One region of the Bacillus sp. S10(2024) genome, then DNA from elsewhere that is predicted to be linked to it. Evidence: riboswitches for the same ligand, from Rfam matches in the RefSeq annotation. Region 1 holds a riboswitch; the other holds the start of a gene.
What was found. Region 1 has a riboswitch for cyclic di-AMP ahead of AB1280_RS14305 (hypothetical protein). Riboswitches for the same ligand answer to the same signal wherever they lie in the genome.
Positions count from the first base shown of each region.

Region 2: linked by a shared signal. The riboswitch ahead of kdpA (potassium-transporting ATPase subunit KdpA) and the one ahead of AB1280_RS14305 (hypothetical protein) in region 1 are both predicted to bind cyclic di-AMP.

Region 1 covers NZ_JBFLUR010000002.1:2,794,424-2,804,287, reverse strand. Annotated here, with positions in the region: gene thiO (glycine oxidase ThiO) at 1-418, shown strand, start outside; gene thiS (sulfur carrier protein ThiS) at 570-773, shown strand; gene AB1280_RS14320 (thiazole synthase) at 776-1,546, shown strand; gene AB1280_RS14315 (thiazole biosynthesis adenylyltransferase ThiF) at 1,539-2,558, shown strand; gene thiD (bifunctional hydroxymethylpyrimidine kinase/phosphomethylpyrimidine kinase) at 2,573-3,385, shown strand; cyclic di-AMP (ydaO/yuaA leader) riboswitch at 3,477-3,620, shown strand; gene AB1280_RS14305 (hypothetical protein) at 3,714-4,115, shown strand; gene AB1280_RS14300 (hypothetical protein) at 4,145-4,369, shown strand; cyclic di-AMP (ydaO/yuaA leader) riboswitch at 4,818-4,961, shown strand; gene AB1280_RS14295 (hypothetical protein) at 5,061-5,165, shown strand; gene kdpF (K(+)-transporting ATPase subunit F) at 5,162-5,242, shown strand; gene kdpA (potassium-transporting ATPase subunit KdpA) at 5,262-6,929, shown strand; gene kdpB (potassium-transporting ATPase subunit KdpB) at 6,943-9,042, shown strand; gene kdpC (K(+)-transporting ATPase subunit C) at 9,061-9,645, shown strand; gene kdpDN (KdpD-like non-kinase potassium sensor) at 9,707-9,864, shown strand, end outside.
Region 2 covers NZ_JBFLUR010000002.1:1,824,064-1,833,927, forward strand. Annotated here, with positions in the region: gene AB1280_RS09305 (sensor histidine kinase) at 1-3, opposite strand, end outside; gene AB1280_RS09310 (response regulator) at 8-646, opposite strand; gene AB1280_RS09315 (virginiamycin B lyase family protein) at 832-1,719, opposite strand; gene AB1280_RS09320 (DUF445 domain-containing protein) at 1,980-3,227, opposite strand; gene kdpA (potassium-transporting ATPase subunit KdpA) at 3,385-5,052, opposite strand; cyclic di-AMP (ydaO/yuaA leader) riboswitch at 5,182-5,320, opposite strand; gene AB1280_RS09330 (DUF3995 domain-containing protein) at 5,434-5,856, opposite strand; gene AB1280_RS09335 (MFS transporter) at 5,963-7,225, opposite strand; gene AB1280_RS09340 (DUF1697 domain-containing protein) at 7,505-8,056, shown strand; gene AB1280_RS09345 (hypothetical protein) at 8,094-8,246, opposite strand; gene AB1280_RS09350 (class I SAM-dependent methyltransferase) at 8,432-9,151, shown strand; gene AB1280_RS09355 (DMT family transporter) at 9,171-9,864, shown strand, end outside.

The DNA of each region.
Region 1 (9,864 bases):
AGTCGTTGCAGTGCGCAGTCGTAAGCCGTTATTACAAGCACCTATTTTTCAAGAGCGATTTTATATCGCACCGAAGCGCGGTGGGCGTTATGTCATTGGGGCAACAATGAAGCCTCATACATATAACAAGGCGGTGCGTCCTGAAAGCATTACTTCTATATTAGAACGTGCATATAGTATCCTTCCGGCGCTAAAGGAAGCAGAATGGGAAGGGGCATGGGCAGGATTACGTCCGCAATCGAATCATAGTATGCCGTATATCGGTAAGCATGAAGAAATTACTGGTTTATATGCTTGTACAGGTCACTATCGAAATGGAATCTTATTAAGTCCAGTATCAGGACAGTATATGGCAGATCTAATAGAAGGAAAGCAAAGTAATGGTTTACTAGATTCGCTGCTTTCACAATCTAGGTAAAATAAGACCTACACTTGTTTTCTCTTTTTGTTTTATTAACGGACGTGGCAGAAAAAAGCCATGACTGCTTCTATGTATGGCCAGTTCCTCTCGCCCACTTTAAAAAGAACGAGTTTTATGTTTGTTATATATTTTGTAAGGAGATGAAAGCTTGAACTTAAAAATTAACGGTAGACAAGTTGACGTGCCAGGTGAGATTAAGACGGTAGCGGACTTACTTATTCATTTAGGACTAGAGACGAAAATTGTTGTAGTAGAACGCAATCAAGATATTTTGCAAAAAGAGAATCATCAAGATACATCTGTTTTTGAGGGTGATCAAATTGAAATTGTCACATTCGTAGGAGGCGGTTGATTATGTTGAAAATTGGACCATTTACTTTCCAGTCTAGATTGTTATTAGGAACAGGGAAGTTTTCGGATTTTGATGTGCAAAAGAAAGCGATTGAAGTATCAGAAGCAGAAATTTTAACGTTTGCAGTGCGTCGGATGGATATTTTTGATGCAGAGCAGCCAAATTTACTAGAAAAAATTGATGTAACAAAGTATACCCTTCTTCCCAATACAGCAGGGGCAAAAACAGCAGAAGAGGCAGTGCGTATTGCAAAGCTAGCAAAAGCATCGGGCTTATGCGACATGATTAAAGTAGAAGTAATTGGTGATGATAAAACGTTATTACCAGACCCAGTTGAAACGTTAAAAGCGTCAGAAATGTTATTAAAAGAAGGGTTTATCGTTTTGCCGTATACGTCTGATGATGTTGTATTAGCACGTAAATTACAAGAGTTAGGCGTCCATGCGATCATGCCTGGTGCATCGCCAATTGGCTCTGGTCTTGGGATTGTAAACCCATTACATTTAAGCTTTATTATAGAGCAAGCGACTGTTCCCGTTATTGTTGATGCGGGCATTGGTAGTCCAGCTGACGCAGCGTTTGCGCTGGAATTAGGTGCAGAAGGAGTGTTATTAAATACAGCTGTTTCCGGGGCAAAAGATCCTGTGAAAATGGCAGAAGCAATGAAACTTAGTATTCAGGCAGGAAGATTAGGTTTTGAAGCAGGACGTATTGCACGTAAGCGTTGTGCGACTGCAAGCAGCCCGTTAGAAGGAATGAGCGTTCTTGAATAGCCGATATTCCCGTCAAATGTTGTTCTCTCCAATTGGGGAAGAAGGACAGAACAAAATAAGAGAAAAACATGTACTTATAATTGGTGCAGGAGCGCTTGGTAGTGCAAATGCAGAGATGCTTGTTCGCGCTGGAATTGGCAAAGTAACGATTGTTGACCGTGATTACATTGACTGGAGTAATCTGCAGCGCCAACAGTTATATTGTGAGGCTGATGTAGAAAATCATTTACCAAAAGCAGTGGCAGCTAGGCGGCGTTTACAAGCCATTAATAGTGATGTAGTTGTAGAAACTTATGTGCAAGATGTAACAGCAGAAGAACTAGAAGAACTTGTCACAGGTGTAGATCTCATCATCGATGCAACAGATAACTTTGAGACGCGTTTTATTGTAAATGATGTATCGCAAAAGTATTCAATTCCGTGGATTTACGGAGCTTGTGTTGGTAGTTACGGTCTTTCTTATACAATTTTACCAGGAAAGACGCCGTGCCTATCTTGTTTATTGCGATCGATTCCCCTTGGCGGAGCGACATGTGATACAGCAGGAATTATTTCGCCTGCTGTATCCATTGTTGTATCACATCAAGTTACGGAAGCATTAAAGATTTTAGTAGAAGATTATGAGGCACTACGTAATGGGCTTGTGTCATTTGATGTATGGAAAAATGAATATTCATGCATGAACGTACAAAAATTGCGAAACGAGCACTGCCTATCATGCGGGGAGGAAGCTATTTATCCGTATTTAAGTAAGGAGAATACTTCCAGGGCAGCTGTTTTATGCGGCAGAAATACAGTACAAATTCGTCCGCCGCATAAAGAGCAGCTTCATTTGTCTATGTATAAAAATTTGCTACAAAATCGGGTAACGGATTTAACAGTGAATCCGTATTTATTATCGTTTTCTGTTGAGAATAAACGGTTAGTAGCATTTCAAGACGGCCGTGTGCTTGTGCATGGGACAAAGGATATAGCGGAAGCAAAAACGATTTATCATCGTTACTTTGGTTAAAAAGGGTGAGGGAAATGAAAGTGAATAAAGCATTAACGATTGCTGGCTCTGATAGCGGCGGCGGTGCGGGAATTCAAGCAGATTTAAAAACATTTCAAGAGCTAGATGTGTACGGAATGACAGCCATTACAGCGATTACGGCTCAAAATACGCTTGGTGTACAAGGGGTGTATCCAGTTCCTGTAGAAGGAATTGAAAAGCAGTTACATTCTATCGGTGTTGATTTAACGCCAGATGCAGTAAAACTTGGAATGTTATTTAGTAGTGAAATTATTAGAGTCGTAGCCGAAAACATTAAATCATTTTCATGGAATAATATTGTGCTAGATCCTGTTATGATTGCCAAAGGCGGTGCATCGTTATTACAACAAGAAGCCGTTTTGGCATTAATAGAACATTTGCTGCCGCTTGCGACGGTAATTACACCAAATGTTCCTGAAGCAGAAGTATTAACAGGAATGCAGATTCATACAATTGAAGACAGTAAAGAAGCTGCGAAAATACTGCATGGTTTAGGGGCGAAGTTTGTTGTGATGAAAGGTGGACATGCAGCGTATCAAGGGAATGAAGTAATTGACTTATTGTTTGATGGAAATGTGTTTATGGAGTATAGAAGTAAACGGATTGCGTCTATTCAAACACATGGAAGTGGTTGTACATTTGCCGCAGCTGTAACAGCAGGACTAGCGAAAGGTTATGAAATTGCTGCCGCAGTTCGTGAAGCAAAGAGCTTTATTAGTATAGCAATTGAAGATGAGCTGAACATTGGCAGCGGTCATGGACCAACGAATCATTTTGCGTATGGACGTAGAAATGTACGTGTATAAATATGTATTTTAAAAAAAGCCAGTTAAAAAAATTGGCTTTTTTTATGTTTACTTTTTCCAAATTTAGGAGTAGTATATCAGCCAGAATCTATTTTTTTGATCGCTGAATCCAAAATTTGGAGCGGAGGAACCAATTTTGTGCATTGTCACTTGGGGTGAATCCTTTTTGAAGGTAGGGCTACTCTCAAAGCCCAAATCCGACAGCTAACTCCGTAAGCGTGTTGAGAGAGGATGGTGCAAGTGAATACATCAATTCATCGGTCCGACTAACATGAGAGAATTTTGATTTATATTTAAAAATTCTTTTATGTGAAGGAGGATGCAGTGCATGGATGAAGAAAAAGAGTACACGCTTATTTGTGTAGGAGAAGCTGCCAAAGTAAAGAGTTTGAAAGATTTAGTGCCTTTTCAAAGTGAAATGGTCATTTTTACAGCGAGTGAATATGTAACAAGTGAAGTGAAAGCATGTGGGTTTCAGCAAACATATTGCTGTCCGGATAATCCGAGCATGATTGTGAAAATATGCAAAGGAGTTAAAAAAGCAATTTTGCTAGGAGATGAATTATCCACAATTAGCTTTTTCGCCGAACGTATTCGCTCTTCTTTTACGGCGCCTATTACAGTTGTCACGCGAAATAAACAATATCCAAAGCACCTCTATGAAACGCTTGGAATCCAATTAGTGGTGTTTACAACTTGTGATAATATTTCGTTTTTGACTTTAGAGTAGGGGCGGAGGAATCGGATATGAAAGAAGCGATGAAAGTATTACTTTGCCGTGATTTAGCAAAACGGTGGGCACTTTCGTTAGAACGAGTATATGAATTAGCAGAACTTGATCCATTCTTTCCGAAACCACATGTGACTCTTCCGCCAGAAGATATCTGTCTATATTTAGAACAAGACATTATCGAATATGAGAAGCAACATGCAGAATTGGTGCAAGTATGTATTCGAGGTCGTAACTTACGGTCTTTTTTATGATTTAGATGAATTAGAAGGTTAGTTAAAAGCGCCTTTCTTTTTAGGGTGGGCCTTTTTGTGCCACGAGCGAGGTGTAAAACAGAGGGAGAAAGCAAAGTAGCGGATCCTATTGTATTCAGCGTGGCAGAGACTTGTATGTTGAAAAAACTTCATTCTTTTTAGAAAGAGTCCCTGGCCGTGCATAGGTCAGGGGCTTTTTTGTCATAAAACAAAGAGAGAAAAGCAGATTATGTTGTAGAGACGATCTTCTTTTTCATTTGCAAAGGAACGTATACATAATGAAAAGGGAAGAAAATAAAAGAAAATAGATGATAAAGATGTATATGCCCTTAATGTAAGCGTTTAAAAGGTCTTATATTTTTATATTTTCGTTATTTTCCCTCTTTACAAGTGAAATGTAGAGGAGTATATTTACATTCATAAATTGTTCATAAAATTTCCAAAAAACAACCTGATATCGCTGAGTCCAGAAATGGAGCGGGGGAACCAATTTTGTGCATTGTCACTTGGGGTGAATCTTTCATGATGAAAGTAGGGCTACTCTTTAGGCCCGAATCCGACAGCTAACCTCGTAAGCGTTTGGAGAGGAGGTTTACTTTTGTGTTGTTCATTTTCGAACACTGAGTAGATCCTCAGTGTTCTTTTTTTATGATTTAAATGGTAAAATTTTACATTTAGTGAGGGATGAAGAATGTTAGATATCGCTATGATCGGAATTTTAATTGTGTTAGTTGGATCAATGGTCGGTCTTGCAAGATGGTCGGATAACGTTGTGAAAGAAGGGAAGAAACAATGAGTATTGCAGTATCCATTATTGTTGGCTTACTTACTGTGTACTTAGTTTATGCGCTATTAAATCCAGAAAAGTTTTAATTAGGGGGAAAGGTTTATTATGATTTGGATTGCCGTTTTGGTCACAATGTTATTATTTGTTCTTGTTGCAAAGCCAACCGGAATTTATTTAGAGAAGGCGTTTCAAGGGAATAGCAAATTGGATAAAGTGTTCGGTCCCTTTGAAAATATTATTTTTAAAATTTCGGGTATCAAACCTTATAACCAGAGTTGGAAACAATATGCATTATCATTAGTTGCGCTCAACGGATTTATGATTGTTGTTGTCTATTTTATACTTCGCCTGCAATCGGTATTGCCATTAAATCCAGCTCATGTTGAGGGAATGGAGCCTACACTAGCTTTTAATACAGCGATTAGTTTTATGGCAGATACAAATTTACAGCATTACAGCGGTGAGAATGGTGTTTCGTACTTATCACAATTAATCGGAATTACGTTTTTAATGTTTACAGCACCAGCAACAACATTAGCGATTGTAATGGCTTTTATAAGAGGTTTAGCTGGGAAAGAACTTGGAAATTTCTTCGTAGATTTTACACGTGCTTTAACGAGAGTTTTTCTTCCAATTGCATTTATAGCAGCATTGATCTTTGTTGCGCTTGGTGTACCGCAAACGTTAGAAGGTGCAGTTACAGCTCATACAATTGAAGGCGTGAAACAAAGTATATTACGTGGTCCAGTTGCTTCTTTCGTTTCGATTAAGGAATTAGGTAACAACGGCGGAGGATTTTTCGGGGCAAACTCAACGCATCCATTTGAAAACCCAAGTCAAATCAGTAACATTTTACAAATGATGCTTATGATGCTGTTACCAACAGCCTTGCCATTCACATACGGAAGAATGGTCGGGAATAAAAAACAAGGACGCGTTCTTTTCGTTTCTTTATTCATTGTATTTTTAATGGGATTTACAACAATTGTAACGTCAGAGTTACATGGAAACCCAGCGTTAAATGAAATGGGAATGCAACATACTCAAGGCAGCGTAGAAGGAAAAGAAGTTCGTTTTGGAACCGTATTTTCTTCACTATACGCAACAGTAACAACGGCAGCGGAAACAGGTGCTGTTGATACAATGCATGATACGTTGACACCAATTGGAGGGCTCGTACCACTTGTAAATATGATGTTAAATACAGTATACGGCGGGGTTGGTGCAGGATTTATCAATATTATTATGTACGCAATCATCGCGGTCTTTATATCGGGATTAATGGTGGGACGTACACCAGAATTTTTAGGGAAGAAGATTGAAGGAAAGGAAATGAAATTAATTGCGGTAACAATACTATTTCATCCTTTACTGATTTTAGGGTTTTCAGCATTGGCTCTTTCCACTCATCTCGGAACAGATGCTATTTCAAACTCCGGTTTTCACGGTTTGACACAAGTTGTATATGAATATACTTCTTCGGCAGCGAATAACGGTTCCGGTTTTGAAGGTTTAGGAGACAATACAGCGTTTTGGAATATTACAACTGGTATCGTGATGTTCTTAGGGCGTTACTTTAGCTTAATTACAATGCTTGCTGTAGCGGCTTCATTAAAAGAGAAAACAGTAGTACCAGAAACAATTGGAACATTCCGAACAGATAATGGTTTATTTGGAGGCATTTTCATTGGAACAATTGTAATTGTTGGGGCGTTAACATTCTTCCCGATGTTAGTGTTAGGACCAATTGCAGAATTTCTTACATTGAAGTAATGGAGGGTACATGATGAAACCTGTAGTGGTAAAAGATAAACAACCGAATCAATCGATTGTATCACCAAAAACGGAAGTCGAAAATGAAGTAAGACAAGCAAAAACGATGGATCGTGACATTATTACAAATGCGATAAAAGAAGCTTTTGCGAAATTGAATCCACGAGTGATGGTAAAAAATCCGATTATGTTCGTGGTGGAAATTGGATTTTTTCTAACATTAATTTTATCATTTTTACCTAATGGATCTAGTAGTATCCCAGGGTGGTTCAATATAACGGTTTCTCTTATTCTCTTGTTCACCGTTTTGTTTGCTAATTTTGCAGAAGCATTGGCAGAAGGGCGCGGGAAAGCGCAAGCTGATTCTTTAAAGCAATCGAAAAAAGATGTATTCGCAAATGTAATAAAAGAGAATGGAAGTGTTGCTAGAGTTTCAGCAACTGAACTGAAAAAGGGCGATGTTGTTCTTGTAAAACAAGGTGAAATGATTCCTAGTGACGGAGAGGTCATTCGCGGTTTAGCATCTGTTGATGAATCAGCAATTACAGGGGAATCCGCACCAGTTATGAAAGAAGCTGGCGGTGATTTTTGCTCCGTTACAGGCGGTACAATGGTGGTAAGTGATGAAATTACAATTCGAATTACAAGTAATCCTGGTGAATCTTTCTTAGACAAAATGATTTCTTTAGTAGAAGGGGCATCTCGTCAAAAAACACCAAATGAAATTGCGCTTAATACGGTCTTAATGAGTTTAACACTTATTTTCTTAATTGTTGTTGTGACATTACCAATCTTTACGAATTATCTCGGTTTTCAAATTGATACAGCTATACTCGTTGCGCTTCTTGTTTGTTTAATTCCAACAACAATTGGTGGTTTGTTATCGGCAATTGGGATTGCTGGTATGGACCGTGTAACGAAGTTTAACGTGTTAGCAATGAGTGGTAAAGCAGTAGAAGCAGCTGGTGATATTAACACAATTATTTTAGATAAAACAGGTACAATTACATTCGGTAATCGTATGGCACATACGCTTTTACCAGTAGGAAATGAAACAATTGAACAAGTGGCAAAATGGGCAGCGCTTAGCTCTGTGTTAGATGAGACGCCAGAAGGACGTTCAGTTATTGAATATGTACAATCAAAAGCATTCTCTTATAACGGTACACTTGCTGAGCAAGGTGAGTTTGTTCCATTTAAAGCTGAGACACGTATGAGCGGTGTTGACTTAACAGATGGTATAAAAGTACGAAAAGGTGCGGTTGGCGCTGTTATTGAATGGGTAAAATCGCAAGGCGGTACAATTCCGAAAGATTTAAATCAAAAAGCAGATTTAATTGCGAAAGAAGGCGGTACACCGCTTGCAGTTGCAGCAAATGATCGTATTTACGGATTAATCTATTTAAAAGATACTGTAAAACCGGGTATGCGTGAACGATTTGAACAGCTTCGGCAAATGGGGATTAAAACAGTAATGTGTACAGGTGATAACCCGCTTACTGCTGCAACGATTGCGAAAGAAGCTGGTGTGGATGAATTTGTGGCAGAATGTAAACCAGAAGATAAAATTGCGGTAATTAAGGCAGAGCAAGACAAAGGAAAGCTTGTTGCGATGACAGGTGATGGTACAAATGATGCGCCGGCTTTAGCTCAGGCCGATGTTGGTCTAGCGATGAATAGTGGTACAGCAGCAGCGAAAGAAGCCGCAAATATGATCGACTTAGATTCAAACCCAACGAAAATCATTGAGGTTGTAGGGATTGGTAAGCAGCTATTAATGACACGCGGTGCGCTAACAACATTTAGTATCGCTAATGATATTGCGAAATACTTTGCGATTATCCCAGCGATGTTTACATTGGCAATTCCACAAATGGAAGCTCTGAATATTATGGGATTGCATTCACCGTTGTCAGCGATACTATCAGCGCTTATCTTTAACGCAATTATTATCCCGATGCTTATTCCGCTAGCGATGAGAGGGATTGCTTATAAACCGATGAGTTCTAATGCATTGTTAGGACGTAACTTATTCATCTATGGACTTGGTGGAGTCATTGTTCCGTTCGTTGGTATTAAGCTGATTGACTTGATTGTAGGATTGTTCATTTAAAGAAAAGGGGAAATGAAAATGTTTGAAAAACAAAAGATACTTTCACCTGTCATTCGTATAACCTTTACATTTCTTGTTATATGCGGGCTCATCTATCCACTGCTAGTTACAGGAGTTGCACAAGCGTTTATGAAAGATAATGCAGATGGAAGTCTTATCTATAACGACAAAAATGAAGTTATTGGTTCGAAATTAATTGGTCAAAATTTTACAGATCCACGTTATTTCCATGGACGTGTCTCTAGTATAGAATATAAAGCAGAAGCATCTGGCTCTAATAACTATGCACCGTCTAATCGAGACTTAGTAAAACGTGTAGAAGAGAGTGTAGAAAATTGGAAGAAGGAAAATGTGGCAGTTCCTGTTACAGAAGTTCCGATGGATTTAGTAACGAATTCAGGTTCAGGGTTAGACCCAGACATTAGTCCACAAGCGGCTTATGTACAAGTAGATCGCATCTCTAAAATAACGAATATTCCGAAAGAAAAAATTAATAAACTGATTGAATCACAAACAGAAGGGCAAGCACTTGGATTGTTCGGTGAAGATCGCGTCAACGTGTTGAAGTTAAATGTAGAATTACAAAAAATGATGAAATCATAACAATACTACCTCAATCGCTTAGATTGAGGTAGTATTGTTTGGCTAGAAAGGGTGCATTTTGATGTATGCAGATGACTATAAGCCAACGTTTCAAAGGCGAACGCCAGAAGAATATTTAGAATATATTCGTCAACAAAATCGGGGGAAATTAAAGCTTTATGTCGGGGCAGCTCCTGGAGTCGGAAAAAGTTATAAAATGCTTTTTGATGCAAGAGAGAT
Region 2 (9,864 bases), 970 kb from region 1:
CATTTTTTTATTCCACAGTTCCTGTTAAATAATAAATTGCAATTTGCGTACGATGCTCAAGCCCTGTTTTATTCAGAACTGACGTAATATAGTTCGCAATTGTCCCTTCTGATATAAAAAGCTGTTTTGAAATCTCTTTATTCGAAAAGCCTTTCGCAATCAGAGCAATAATACTAAGCTCTCTTTCTGTGAAAAGACTCTTATCTATTTTTGATCCTTCTTCTTTATTGCCTTGTAAGTTAGATTTAATTTTATTAAGAACTACATCTTGCATCACAGTATTGCCGTGATGAACACTTTTTATTGCATCTCGAATTCGCTCTGGATCATTATTTTTTAATAGATAACCTTTTGCCCCATTTTTCACTGCATCTAAAATGTATTCATCATCATCAAATGTCGTTAAAATAAGCGGCTTTGTTTTTGTTTGTTCGCAAATTAATTTCGTTGCTTCCACGCCATTCATATTTGGCATACGTACATCTAAAAGTGCAATATCTACATCATGTTTCTGGCAATAATCCAAAGCCTCTTGTCCATCATTAACTGTTTCTAACACCTCAAATTCTTCGTATGTACTTAAAATGATTTTCATGCCTTCTCTTATAAAAGAATTATCATCAGCTATTATCACTTTTATTTTCATAGTTGTAAGTAAGTGTTACCTTACTTACATTCACACCCTTTCAATATACAATTTTACTATTCTTCATTACATATTTCTTTAACATACTTCCGAAAGAAGTCCCTATCTTCAAGCGCGTAACAGGCAATATCCACCTGGCACTGTTATTCCTTACATGTTAATCGATTATTTAGATTTACAAGGTTTTATAAACAAATTAACTGTCCTATTTGATTACATTCTTCTGCAAACCATATTGCTCCATCTGGTCCAAGTACAATTCCATGTGGTTCCGAGTTTTTGGTAGGAATTTGATATTCGGTAATTTCTCCATCCACCGTAATTCGTCCAATCTGATTTCCTGCCCATTCGGTAAACCAAAGTACTCCATCATCCCCTGCAACAATAGCATGTGGCCGGGCATTTTCGGTTGGAATAGGGTACTCGCTAATTTTTCCCGATGTAGTAATTCTTCCGATTTTATTTCCGTTTATCTCTACAAACCATATTGCTCCATCTGGTCCATTCGTAATGCCTACTGGAGCAGAATTTATTGTAGGTATAGAATATTCAGTAATTTGACCAGATATAGTGATTTTACCTATTTTATTACTTTTGTTCTCCGTAAACCAAAGTGCCCCATCTGGTCCTGATACGATAAATGACGGATAAGACTCCGAATTAGGCAATGTATACTCTGTAATCTCACCTAACGATGATATTCTTCCTATCTTATTACCTGTAAGTTCCGTAAACCAAATCGCTCCATCTGGTCCTTCAGTTATTCCATAAGGTGCTGACTTTACAGTAGGTAACATATATTCAGTAACCTTACCTTGCATTGTAATCTTTCCAATCTGATCGGCCTTGTATTCTGTAAACCAAAGATCTCCATTCGCTCCAGATGCTATACATGAAAGCCCTACATCTGATGTAGGAACGAAGTATTCCTGTATTTCACCGGTTATAGTCATTCTTCCTATTTTATTTCCCTTATGTTCCGTAAACCAAAGAGCTCTATCAACACCGACTGTAATCCCATATGGCTCTAATTCAGTCCTAGGAAGAAGATATTCATTAAATTTTATTTGCATTGAACTCCCCCCCTTTTTGATTGATGCATGTACTTATTTATGAAAACAAACATTGTAAATATTTCCGTGAATGCAATTCCTTTCCCTTCATTACTTAGAAGAAAAACTACAAAAAATTACATCTCAACAAAATATTGAATTAAAACCCAATAAAAAACCTTGCAATGCTATATGGAAGGCTGTGCAAGGTTATAATTTTTATCTTTTATAAGAATAAAGATGATATATATTTTTTCAGCAGTACTATTCAAATTATCTCATTATATAATCGCTTTTAACCCTTCTAAAACTAACCCAATCATAAATCCACAAACAGCTCCATTTACGCGAATCCACTGCAAATCTTTCCCTACATTATTTTCAATCATTTCAATTAGCGTTTGATCATCTAGCTTATCAAGATTTTCTTGTACAAGCTTTCCAATTTTAGAATGATTGTTTTCGACAAGGGTTACAATTTGTTTTTGTAACCAATCATCTATTTTTTGAATCGTTACTGGATCTTCTTTTACTTGATTCATTTGCGTCTTTAAAAATGAAAGAAGATATTTATCTATAAACTCTTCTTTTTTTACAAAAGCAACTGCTCTTTCCTGTACTTGAGCTAACAATTCTGTTATTTTTTCATTTGCTTTCCAATTTGCAATCAAACTTTCTTTCCAATTCTCTAACTCCTGCAATACCGCTTCACTTTCCTTTACACGGATAAGTTCTTGGCGAATCTTCATTAATATAAGTTGTCTTGTGCTATTATCAGGATTTTGCAAACTACTAATATTACTGATTATAAACTTCTGTAAAACACTTCCGATTTTTTCTTCATCTACAATATTCATAAAAGATTTAAGCGTAAACTGTAAAAATCCATCTACTTTTATATTTTCCATCGTTTTCATCCCTAAACTTCCGAGCTGATAACGCGCTTCATCTTGAACTGTCCACTCTTTTGCTTTAACTAACATAAAATCAAATGTTTTTTCATCGTATTGCTTTGCAACTAGTTGATCAATAAGAATTTGCAGGATTTTTCCTGTATGAATCGTATGTAAATACGTTTTTAATTCTTTTTCAATAACAATAGCTAATTTTTCAATATTCATTTGAAGAATCGCTTTTTCAGCAAGTTGCACAATCACTTTTTTCACGCTATCCGATTGCAACTCTTTTTCTGCAATTTGTAAAACGATTTGTACTAACTGCATCTCTTTCACTTTATTTGTTATACTTTCTTTCGTCAGCCAGTCATTTTCCAGTGTGGAAACAAGTCCTTTCGTAATTCGTTTCCGATTTTTTGGCAGCAGTGCTGTATGCGGAATCGGAATTCCCATCGGATGGCGAAACAGCGCCGTAACTGCAAACCAATCGGCAAGCCCGCCTACTAAACCCGCTTCAAATCCACCTTGTATGATTCCACCTGCTATCGTTCCTTGAATCGGAAGTGTTGCGGCAAACCCAACTCCCATCACTCCAAGGGAAATTCCCGCTATATATTTTGATTGTAATGACATTTCAATTGCACATCCTTCTTTATGTAAAGTAAACTTTTCAATCTATAATTAAATCCTTCAACAAAAGCGTATATCTATACTATAATGAATGCCATCAAAAACCACAAAGAATTCATTATAAAAACGAGAGGCCTTTGCACCCCTCGCTTTTATAATTTTATGATATTGTTAAAAATTCGGCAATTGGGCCCAGTACAAGTATTGGTAAAAATGTTAAAGCACCTACTATAAATATAGTACCAAGTAAGATTCCACCAAACAAACGACTATCGGTTTGAAACGTACCAATCGTTTCTGGTACAATTTTTTTCTTTTTTAATCCAACTGCAACAGCAAGCATCGTAATAATGCTAAAATAACGACCAATGTACATAACGAGACCTGTTGAAATATTCCAAAACGGTGTATTATCATTTAATCCTTCAAATCCAGAGCCATTATTCATCGCAGACGATGTATATTCATATATAACTTGTGTTAAACCATGAAAACCAGGATTCGAAATGCTGTCTGTTCCTAAATGTGTTGAAAAAGCAATTGCCGCAGCACCAAGAATAAGTAATGGCTGAGACACAATGGTAATGGCGATTAACTTCATTTCTTTCCCTTCTAATTTTTTATTCAGAAACTCCGGTGTACGTCCAACCATTAGCCCTGCCAAAAATACTGCAATCATTGCATACATGATTACGTTTATGAATCCGACTCCAATCCCGCCAAATACAGTTCCTAGAAGCATATTGACGAGCGGGACCATTCCTCCAATTGGCGTTAACGTATCATGTGTAGTATTCACGCCCCCCGTACCTGAAGCACTTGTAACAGTTGCATATAAGGCAGAAGATATAACGCCAAGGCGCATTTCTTTCCCTTCCATATTTCCTTGTGAACTTTCTACACCAATTTGATTCAACAACGGATTTCCTTTCAATTCAGATATGGCAAGTGTTGAAAATCCAGCGATAAACAAAATAAACATCGATACAAAAAAACTTCTTCCTTGTTTCCGATTTCCAACCATTCGTCCATATACAAATGGGAATGCCATCGGAATTAACATTTGCAGCATCATTTGAAGCACATTACTAATCATATTTGGATTTTCAAATGGATGTGCCGAAACTGTTCCAAAAAAACCGCCGCCATTATCTCCAAGTTCTTTAATAGCTAATAAAGATGCTACTGGCCCGCGAGGAATTACCTGTTCCGTCCCTTCGAACGTTTTTGCGATAACTGTAGAATCTAATGTTTGCGGTGTTCCTAATGCTAGAAAAATGAGCGACGCTACAAATGAAATTGGTAACAATACCCTTACAATAGATTGAACAAAATCAACAAAGAAGTTCCCTACCTTTCTACCTGCTAGCACACGAATAAACGTAATCCCAATCGACAGTGAAGTTGCAGGTGCTGCAAACATCATAAACGTTATCCCAGCCATTTGAGAGAAATAAGATAAATTACTTTCGCCCCCATAATGTTGTAGATTCGCATTTGTCATAAACGTAATGGCTGTATGCAATGCTAATGTTGGCTCCATTCCTGGAAAATGATTTGGATTTAACGGTAACATGCCCTGTAATCGAAATATAGAATATACAACAAGTATACAAAATAGATTCGTTATGATTAAACAAAACAAATAGCGCTGCCAGCTTTGACTATAGCCCTTTATGCCCGCGATTTTAAACAAAATTTTTTCTAGTGGATCAAATATCTTTTGAAATGATCCCTTTTGCTGAAAAACATTGTATATGTAATCCCCCATCGGTTTTGCGACAACTACAAATAGACAAATTGTAAGTAGACTTGTTAGCCAGTTCACTCTTTTCCTCTCCTCTGTTATCTCTATATTTTTCTCCATTAAATATAGAAATGATTTTATTTGTGAATATTTACCACAAAGAGAATAAAAGAAAACACTAGGCCGCACCTAGTGTTTTTTACACACAAGTCCCCCCCTCTCAAAACGCTGACGAGGTTAGCTGTCGGATTCGGACCTTGAGAGTAGCCCTACCTAAAAAGGATTCACCCCGAGTGACAAAGCACAAAATTGGTTCCCCCGCTCCTATTGGATTAAGCGATATTGATCTCTAAAATTTTCCATTTGTCTGTTAATATACTCTTCTAAACTCTTATTGTAAAGAGAGAAAATACAAAAAAAGAAAACCTCCCTTAATGAAAGGTTTCCTTCCACATACTACTATCAACAAACCACCACTACAAAAGTAAGTGCGATATATAAACAAATAGGACTATATAACCACGTATCATACACCGAAAATTTTGTCCCTTTTACCTTTTTAAAAAACCCAACATATTTCATATCACCGACTGCACGTAACAAGAAAATCCCAGCTAAAACAATACATCCCCATCTTGTGTAGCGACTTGGATTCCAAAAAGACAAATATCCACTTTGTGCTAATAGAATCATAGCAAAACATAAAATGGCAAGTGCCACTGCAAAAGTCCCTATTTTTCGCGGAACAAAAGCATATTCGCCGCTGTCTTTTTTCATCGGAAGAACAACCTTACTCCCCCATGATCCACCACATGCCCAGTACATATGAATGAGACTGATGAACACAAGTATGCTCGCACCTAAAATGATAAAAAATGCTGCCATTGTATTCCCTCCTTATACATATGATAAATCATTTTTCTTCTTCATAGTTTCTCTAATTTTTAGGAACTCCCTTGTAAACACAACCCAATATAAGGAAATCTTCAGCTTATAACTTACGGATAGGACTCATAACCGCAATAAAAACTTCCACCATCTTTGCAGCTGACGCCAACGCAAACACTGCAACTGGATTATAGCTAGAGATTATCCCACCTATTAAAGCTCCTAATGGCATCGCAAGACGAGTAAGTACTCGCGAGAAGCCTAGAACCCTTCCCTGTATTTCGGTAGGCACTGTTTCTTGCCGGATTGATGCTACGATCGTGTTCCAAGCTATATTACAAATCATCGCAACACCAAGAGCAATACCGGGTGCTAGCCAATATTTACTCCAGATTGCATATGTTAACCCAATTGCACCTATACCTAGAAGAACAGGGATAAGAATTCCACGCCGAAAGTGCCTTTCGAGTGGAACTGCAATAATACTTCCTATAAGTCCCCCAACTCCAATTAAGGTGTAATTATAACCGCTTTGCTCAGCGGATAGATGTAATGTTGAAAGCAAATAATACATGAACACGCCCAGTACAGCACTCGCACCAAAGTTACCAACCGAAGCTTGAAGAGATAAAGCAAGGTTAAGGCGATTATTCGTCAGCCATTTCAGTCCCTCTTTTAGATCTCTCGCTATGCTTTGTAATACATTGCCTTCTTTAACGCCGACCTTATTTCTCCCTAATTCAGGTAAGAGTAATACTGCGATTACAGTAGCTGCAAAGGAAAAGACATTTAACCAAAGCGCGTTAAACCCTCCAATTATGGCGATTATCATACCTGCTAATGTTGGACCTACTAAACTAGCAATTTGATTAACCATTTGATATGCCGAGTTCGCTTTTATTAACTTTTGATCTGCAATAAACGGAATTGCTGTAACAGTAACTACATCAAATAACATGGATAAGACAGCTAGAATAAAAGAAATAACGTATAGATGCCAGATTTGGAGCACCTCCAAAAAATGGAGGATTGGAATTAGTCCAACCAAGAACATACTTCCTAAATCAGCTATCCACATCAACCTTCGTCGATTCCAGCGGTCTACCATTACACCAACGATAGGACCAAATAAAACAATAGGTAATACACTAGTAGCAAAAAGCGAACTCATAACTACTGCCGAACCAGTCAACTCATAAGCAATCCAAGGAATCGCAAACGTATAAAAAGCGTCACCGAGCCGAGAAATGAGTATACTAGAAACAAAAACCATATAGGAACTAGGTAAATGTGTAACTTTTGATAACCACTTATTTTCTTTCGTTGGCAACGATGAGTTGAACCTTGTTTCTTTTTTAAGGGTCAATCCTAGTCCTCCTTTCTGTATATAAATGTTATAACTTATTTAAATTTCGCTGTTCAGACAGTAATTACAAAACATTTCCGAATCTTAAGAATCCTATTCTTAGTTTAACATAATTGTGAGTGAATCCTCTTACTTCAAAGATAGTGTAACCAGACAGCATATGATAAGAAAATTTTGGAATATAAAACTACTATTTTTTTGCGAAAAAAAGGAGTCCTTCCCTAAATCAACGAATTTGTTAATTACAACTTAAAACATAAAATGACTGAAGGTGACTAGATGGTAATTTATATCGCGTTATTACGAGCTATTAACGTAAGTGGACATAACAAAATTAAGATGGCTGAACTAAGAAGTACCTTCGAAACACTAGGCCTTAGCCAAGTGCAAACGTATATTCAAACTGGCAATGTCCTTTTCAAATCGGATGAAAGCAAAGAGCAGCTACGCCTCCGAATCGAGGATGCAATCAGAACCAATTTTGGCATTTCAGTCACCGTTATCTTAAGAACAGCTGATGAACTGGAGCGAATCATTGCAGAATGCCCATATGCAGATGTCCCTTTAGCTGAAGGAGAAAGCATTCATATTTCAATATTGACAGAAGCGCCGCCGCAGAAGATAGTCGATCGATTGGCAAGCAGCGAACGTAATAACGATGAATACCATATCGATCGACGTGTAATTTACTTCTTGTTTCGGCAAAGCATCTTAGATTCCAAGTTGGCAAAAAATATGCAAAGTCTTGGCAATACAGCAACAACGCGTAACTGGAATACAATCAACAAAGTTGTGGCGTTAGCAAAAGCAATGCAAGATAAGCTTGTTTGAATTGTATGATCAAAACCCTATAGGTAAGCTATAGGGTCTACATTATTTTCGACATATAATATTCATTAATAAATTCATCCCCAATGATAAGAGAATGACGTTTTATTCCTTCAATTTCGAACCCTGACTTTTTATATAAGGCTATTCTCGCTTCAGCTATTTTAATTTTTCGAATTCGTACATTTTTCATTTTCAATTCCTCCATAAGGGTTTTTATATGTGTAATCCCCTCTTAGATGACTCTCTTACATTATTTCTTTCTATTACATTAATGGTTCACTTGAGAAAGTTTTTATTCCTTTAAAAACATGGCGCCCTTATTGTAATATAATTCTATAAATGGATTTTATTACAATGAAAAAAGAGGGGATAAATATGATTAAATATGATGAAAAAAGATATGAAACATATATGCAGTTACCTAACGCTGATGAGGTAAAAAAACATTTAGAACTACAAAGTGTTTTAAAAATTGTAAATGAAAATCCAAATATTTCACAAATTTTAGATATCGGCACCGCAACGGGAAGATATCCAATTTTATTTGCTAAAAAGAAATATGAGGTTACTGGAATAGATATTTCCGAAGAAGCTCTGACAATCGCGTCTAATAATGTTATGAAAGAAAGAGTTTCGGATAGAGTTAATCTATTTAAAATGGATGCAACAGAGCTTGATTTCCCTGAAAATTCATTTGATTTAATTACGTGTATGATGGGTACTATTTGTCATATGAACCAAGATCAGTATGAGGGTTTTCTTAAAAAAGTTAAATATATTTTAAAACCAAGAGGTTTTGTTATTATTTCATCTTGGGACCCTGATTGTTCTTTCACTGAATTTTTATCATTTTATAACGAACAAGAAAAAGTTAAATTAAAGAATAATAGTATGGCTGCTAAAGAATTTAAAGGGTTAATAGATTCAATATTTCCCTATGCTAAAATTCAAAATATCATTCCATTTTCAGATGAACAGATGGCTTCTTTTCAGCCAGATAATGAATTTGATGCATTTATAGACATCCAAGAGCATATTTATAGTAGAATTCATAACAAAGTCGGTCAAATGTATCTTGCTATTGGATATAAATAAACGAAAAGATGGTATGTATATGAATAGGAACTTTTTAAAAGGCTCGTTAGCCCTATCGATGGCTGCTGCTATTTGGGGCGGAATGTATGTAATTAGTAAAATTGTTTTAGGATATATTCAACCTTGGCTATTATTAGAAATTCGTTTTATTATTAGTTTATTTGTTTTAGGATCCATAACTTGGTGGAAAGGGTTATGGAAAATTCACCGACAAGATGTTTTTAAAATGGCTATGATTGGTTTAGTTGGATATACCGGTTCTATTGGAATGCAGTTTGTTGGGACAAACCTATCTAGTGCCGCAATGGGATCTTTGATTACAGCTGCTTCTCCAGCACTTATTTCTATCTTTGCTTTCTATATTTTAAAAGAAAAATTGCAAATAAATAAAATAACCGCACTTATTCTTGCAACGATTGGAGTACTTTGTGTTATCGGTCTTCCATCCACCAATAATCAAACCGAAAGTATGTATCTAGGAAATATTATACTCTTCGGTGCTGCTATTACTTGGGCTATTTATACAGTACTAAGTAAAGTACAAACACAAAAATATTCTTCTCTTACAGTTACTACTTGGTCTAATTTGTTTGGTGTAATTTTTACTATTCCTATTGTAATTTGGGAGCAAGCAGTTACGCCTACTGATTTACCAAAAGACGTATGGATTTGGTTAGGAGTATTGTACTTAGGGATTATCTCAACTGCAGTAG